Regions from separate parts of the Bacillus sp. JJ1533 genome, predicted to be linked through region 1. Evidence: riboswitches for the same ligand, from Rfam matches in the RefSeq annotation. Region 1 holds a riboswitch; the other holds the start of a gene.
What was found. Region 1 has a riboswitch for lysine ahead of V7138_RS20385 (Na+/H+ antiporter NhaC family protein). Riboswitches for the same ligand answer to the same signal wherever they lie in the genome.
Positions count from the first base shown of each region.

Region 2: it holds a riboswitch for lysine, as region 1 does, so the genes downstream of both, V7138_RS01030 (transporter substrate-binding domain-containing protein) here and V7138_RS20385 (Na+/H+ antiporter NhaC family protein) in region 1, are expected to answer to the same signal.

Region 1 is NZ_JBALOV010000038.1:50,940-54,142, forward strand. It holds gene V7138_RS20385 (Na+/H+ antiporter NhaC family protein) at 1-1,468, opposite strand, end outside; lysine riboswitch at 1,589-1,772, opposite strand; gene yunB (sporulation protein YunB) at 1,906-2,664, opposite strand; gene V7138_RS20395 (YunC family protein) at 2,758-3,060, opposite strand; gene V7138_RS20400 (bifunctional metallophosphatase/5'-nucleotidase) at 3,172-3,203, opposite strand, start outside.
Region 2 is NZ_JBALOV010000002.1:107,931-111,133, forward strand. It holds gene V7138_RS01020 (APC family permease) at 1-85, opposite strand, end outside; gene V7138_RS01025 (MFS transporter) at 306-1,505, shown strand; lysine riboswitch at 1,663-1,844, shown strand; gene V7138_RS01030 (transporter substrate-binding domain-containing protein) at 1,947-2,783, shown strand; gene V7138_RS01035 (amino acid ABC transporter permease) at 2,834-3,203, shown strand, end outside.

The DNA of each region.
Region 1 (3,203 bases):
CAATTACAGCAGAAATGATTGCATATGGAAGCTGTGTCATTACATGATCAATAAGATGACTTCCTGCACCTGTTGAAGAAAGAATCGTTGTATCTGAAATTGGTGAACAGTGGTCACCAAATACAGAACCGGCTAATACAGCTGCAAGAGCCGGCAGCATTAGATTAAGATCTGATGCTGCTACAATGTCCCCTGCTATTGGCAGCATCATTCCGAATGTTCCCCAAGATGTGCCTGTAGCGAATGCCATTATACCCGCTACAACAAATAGAATAACTGGTAAAAACGCAATATTTAAATGGGATTTTTCTACAAGACCTGCTAAATATTTTCCTGTTTCAATCTGACCAATTAAGTCAACAATCACCCATGCAAATACTAAAATATAGACAGCTGGAAGCATAGATTTAATACCCTCAATGATTCCTTTTGGTAGAAGACTGACGCTAATTGCACGTTTTCCATAGACCTGAACAAGGAACATAAGAAGTGTGACAACTATGCCAAACAATCCGCCGTATAACAGAGATCCTGTTACATCCGTGTTTTCCAAAACACTAATAATGGTAACATTGCCTTCTGATGCTTCATAGCCTGTCCAAAATAATGAACCAACTGTTCCAATAACTAATGCAACGATAGGCCAAACTAAGTCGCCTACAGACCCTTTTTCACTTTGAGGTAACTCCTGTTTTAGCTCACCTAGTACTGGCTTTTCAGGATCAACAACTTCGCCAGTTGTCATAGCTCGATTTTCATGAACCCTCATACTCCCAATATTAATATTAAATACAGCAACTGCAAAAACCATTAACATAGCTGAAATTACATATAAGTTCATTGGAATAATTTGTATAAAAGCCGATAAAGGTGAATAGTCGGTTATTCCGTGTGTTACTAAAATTGGGGCGATAATCGCAATAATATAAGCACCCCAGCTTGAAATCGGTGAGACCACACATATTGGTGCAGATGTTGAGTCGATAATATAAGCAAGCTTTGCGCGTGAAACCTTATTACGATCTGTGATAGGTCTGCTTACTTGCCCAACAGCTAACGCATTAAAGTAATCATCAATAAAAATAAGAATCCCTAAAACAGCAGCTAACAGCTGTGCACCTGTTCGTGTTTTAACCTTTGTTTGAGCCCACTCTCCAAAGGCTCGACTTCCACCAGAGATCGAGATGAAAGCAGTGATAATGCCTAAGAGGAATAAAAATAAGATAATATATACATTCCATGTATTAAGGGCGCCTTCTGAAACAACGACTCCTTTAAAGCTATTCCAAATTGTGAGACCAATGTTTTCAAGCCAAGCTCCGACAACTTCGTTTAATAAAACATTTCCGTGCAATACAACTGCGGCCGCTATTATTCCGACTCCAAGAGAAAGTAGGACTCTGCGGGTTAAAACCACCATTAACAGAGCAATAATCGGTGGGATAATTGAATAAATGGTTCCAGACATATTGTGTTCCTCCAAGTTTGATATTTCATGGAGAGCGTACGTGGTAAGAGAAAAAATAAAAAAGAGTAATGATAGAAAATAACTATCATTACTCTTGGTAATGTTATGTTATCCTCCATCACGATCAGTAGCTCTCCATTATAGATGCATCTCTATAATGACAGTGTTACCCTTTTTCAAGGCAACCCCAACAAAAATAACGTTGACAAGTTCATTTTTGCTTCGGCGAAAAGTCCTTTCAACTATGCTCCTCGTTGTCATCCTCACATAGTTTACTCATATTTTCCGCACCTCTACCTCATCGATCCGATAAGGTGGTGTTATTCACTTTTAGAATTCCTTTTGTAGTATAATTCATTACACTTTATAAAACAATTATTCTAGTATAGTATTTTTTTACATCCAGTTCCATTGCATAGCCCCTTTTGCTTTTGTTGCTAATTTGTTGGTATTTCAATAGAAGGTGATGAGTCGCTGCCATTGTTATAAAAATCAGGAACATCATGCAATATATTTTGATTGATTACTGGAACGATGGTTTCGATTTCTACTTCTCCCGTAGAAAACGGTAAAATAACCTGCATGGTAACAGTCGCTAAAACATTGTATTGAAACCATCCATTATTAATTCCCCACTCGTCAATTCTCCCCTGTGGCGTTGTTTCCCCAAAACCCACCATATGAAACCGAATCGGAATTTCCGGACCTAAGTTTCCTAAGATGGCATTGTTCGTTGCTTCTCCAAGGGGTACTTTAAAAACAAATCCTGTTTGCCCTGTTGCGTCATCTTTTTCAATTTCTAAATCGGGGTATTCAAGTTTACTTATATCTCCGTCATTCACGTATTTTAAATATTCCTCAATATTTCCAAGTGTTTTTGTTGCCATTCTATTGACAACTTGTGTGTTGTAACTAATTACCTTTCCCGTTTCATCTGTTTGAACGATACTCAAATCCTCTTGGATCAATTCTTCCTCATTTATTTGTTTGTTGATTGCATTTTTAATAACTGTAGCCGCTACCTTTTTTGTTTCATTCTCAGCATATGCCATAAGTGCAGGCTCAATCGCTTTGTTAATAATAAATAAACCGACGATCGTCGAAACGATAAAAAAAACAATAGTTATTAAAAAGACATAACGAAAAGGTAAAGGCCCTTTCCTTCTTGGTTGTAGGCGACGTCTGTATTTTGCCAAACGAAAATCCCCCCTTACATGCTATATGTATGCAAGTAAGAGGGGATGTACGATAATTATTTTTATTTGAATACCTTCTCAGGTGTTTGGATTTTAAATCATTTTTAGTAAGGCATCTTTGCCCTTCATGCCTACTGTAATTCCTCGATTCTCGGCTTCGTATGTGATTGATTCAAGAGGGGCATCCAGTAATTGCTCGATTGTACGAACACCAACAGCCCTACCAGCAATAATGCCTCGATCTTTAAGTTTTTCATTTAATAATGCAACGTCGAGAGCTCCACACATAATATAGCCATTTTCATTTGAGACTGCCATAAAATTTGTCTTAGGTAATTTCACAGTAATGGCTGTAAATTGATGATTATCAATCAAAATTGGTGTCATTGAGACCATTCCTAGCACACTCCTTTCCCTACTAAATTATGTGTGTGGGAAAAGAAATGTGTTAGAAATGGGTACTAGTTATAGACCTATCTTTTGCCTACATCTTTTGGCTAGGGATCATTAGACTGTTTGACCAATGGATTTTATTTTCT
Region 2 (3,203 bases), on a different contig from region 1:
CTCCTAACGTTTGTGGCAGCTGGATTTCCCCCTTGTTTTTAAGTAAATCCCCGAGATTTTTTTTCCTGAATAATACATCTTTCATGCTGTAACCTCATTTTTTTGAAATATGTAAAAATACTATATGTTAATGGATAAAAGGTCAACCACTTTTGTCGAATTACCAATATTTTTGTCGAATGATAAATTGTGATTATAGGGTTCATACTAAATAAATATCATGAAAAAATGTCTTGTCTTTTCGAATAAAGCCGATTATAGTAAGGTGGTAATGACAACTGACAAGACACTAGGGAGGGTAAATCATGTCAGAAAAAACAATCTCGAAGCGGAAGCTTCTTGGTATTGCAGGGCTCGGCTGGATGTTTGATGCCATGGATGTCGGAATGCTTTCGTTTATAATTGCAGCACTGCACACTGATTGGGGTTTGACGCCTCAACAGATGGGGTGGATCGGAAGTGTGAACTCAATCGGAATGGCTGTCGGCGCTCTTCTTTTCGGCTTATGGGCGGATAGAATTGGCAGGAAGAATATATTTATTATCACCTTATTATTATTTTCACTTGCGAGTGGTCTTTCAGCATTTACAACAACTCTCTTTGTATTTTTAGTTCTGCGTTTTTTTGTCGGGATGGGGCTTGGTGGAGAATTGCCTGTTGCTTCAACCCTCGTATCTGAGAGTGTGGCGGCGAAAGAACGTGGAAGAGTAGTTGTTCTGCTTGAAAGTTTTTGGGCTTTTGGTTGGTTACTTGCAGCACTTATTTCTTATTTTATAATTCCTTCATATGGCTGGCGTGTCGCACTTATTATTAGTGCTTTACCTGCCTTTTATGCTATCTACTTAAGGCTGAAGCTTCCGGACTCTCCAGCGTTTTCGCGCCAGAAAGTAGAGAAAAGGACGATTGTCCAGAACATCAGAGATGTATGGTCGAAGAAGTATACACGCTCCACATTTGTACTTTGGGTGGTCTGGTTCACGGTTGTTTTTTCATACTATGGAATGTTCCTTTGGTTACCAAGTGTAATGGTGATGAAAGGATTTAGTATGATTCAAAGCTTTGAATATGTTTTAATCATGACCCTTGCTCAGCTTCCGGGTTATTTTACAGCTGCATGGCTGATTGAACGAGTAGGAAGAAAGTTTGTACTTGTTACGTATTTATTAGGAACGGCAGGTGCCGCCCTTGTTTTCGGACAGGCAGAAACGACTGCAGTTCTCATCGTTTCAGGTATCTTTTTATCATTCTTCAACCTTGGTGCATGGGGGGCTTTATATGCTTATACTCCAGAACAATATCCTGCCGTCATTCGTGGGACAGGAGCTGGTATGGCCGCGGCAATTGGACGTGTAGGTGGGATTCTTGGACCGCTCCTTGTTGGTACTCTTGTTTCTGCAGGGCAATCAATTAGTTTCATTTTTACGCTGTTTTGCATAAGCATTGTGATCGGTGTGATTGTACTTGCCTTTTTTGGGAAAGAAACAAAGCAGATTGAATTAACCTAGAAGAAAGAGCTGCCACAGACTCAAAAGCTTATTTGTTTTCCCACATATAACAAGTTGAAATAGTGGTTTACTAGATATTGCTAATAAATAATGGTTGACGGCTTTATAGATATTATTGTAGTATAAAAATTAATTGAATAAGACCTCACTTTTTCAATAGTGAGGTAGAGGCGCGATATTTAACAGTCTTTAGTGGAGTTTGAGAAGCAGTGATGCTAAGGAGAAGGAAATGTCGCCGAAGTGTGTAATATTCTCGGTATTACATGCTGGGTCTGTAGTTAAGAGCTGCAGGACTGTCTCAATAAACCCCCAGGTTTATTGAGTTGTGCTATCTCATTTGGGATAAAAGAGAGGACTTTAGGGAAACGATACAGCGACCTGAGTATATCTCGGGTCGCTTTTTTGTGTCGAAATTTATCAAAAAATAGGAGGAAATACAACATGAGAAATAAAATATCATTATTCATAGTTTTATTGATTTCATCCATTCTATTATTAGCAGGATGTGGGACAAGTAATAGTTCTGATTCTGGATCGTCAGAGGATAAGATATTTAAGGTAGGCCTTGAAGCAGGTTATGCGCCATTTAACTGGACTCAAAACGATGATTCGAACGGTGCTGTTAAAATTCAGGGCTCGAAAGAATATGCGGGTGGATATGACGTAGAAATCGCAAAAAAAGTCGCTGAAGGATTAGGTAAAGAATTAGTTATTGTCAAAACGGAGTGGGATGGACTTGTTCCAGCTTTAACATCAGGGAAAATTGATGCCATCATAGCTGGTATGTCACCGACAGCAGAACGTAAAGAAGCCATTGATTTTTCAAGTAATTACTATACATCCAATTTAGTGATGGTTGTAAAGAAAGGCAGCAAATATGAAAATGCTACTTCTATTCAAGATTTCAATGGAGCAAAAATAACAGCTCAGTTAAATACATTCCACTACTCAGTGATTGATCAAATTGAAGGCGTTGAGAAGAAAACGGCGATGGACAACTTCCCAGCGATGAGAGTTGCTCTTGAATCAGGAATGATTGATGGATATGTTTCTGAGCGTCCTGAAGGAATTAGTGCTTCATCTGCGAATGAGAACTTTGTCATGGTTGAGTTTGAAGAAGGATTTAAAACATCTCCAGATGATACAGCAATTGCTGTTGGAGTTCAAAAGGGCAGTGAATTAACAGATAAAATTAATGAAGTTTTAGCTGGTATTTCAGAAGAAGAACGTACAAGCATTATGGATTCAGCGATTAAAAATCAACCGGCAGCACAATAACACTTACGAGAAACCAGCTGTATGGTTTATAGAATTAGGGAGGAAATAAGATGAGTTTTGAGTGGGTCATTCGAATAATCACAGAAAACTGGCCAATGTTCCTTCGGGGTGCAGGTGTAACACTTTTGATTGCTTTAATTGGGACAATTTTTGGGGCAGTGATTGGATTGTTTGCAGGAGTGATTCGAACAATTCCAATGCCTGAACGTGGAGTGAACAAAGTCATTTTAAAAGTGATTAATGCTATCCTCTCCATTTATATCGAATTCTTCCGTGGAACACCGATGATTGTACAAGCAATGGTCATTTATTATGGTTCGGCGTTAGCATTTGACATTGATATGAATGTGTTTGTTGCTGCGATTATTGTTGTATCAATTAATACAGGAGCTTATATGGCTGAGTATGTTCGTGGTGGGA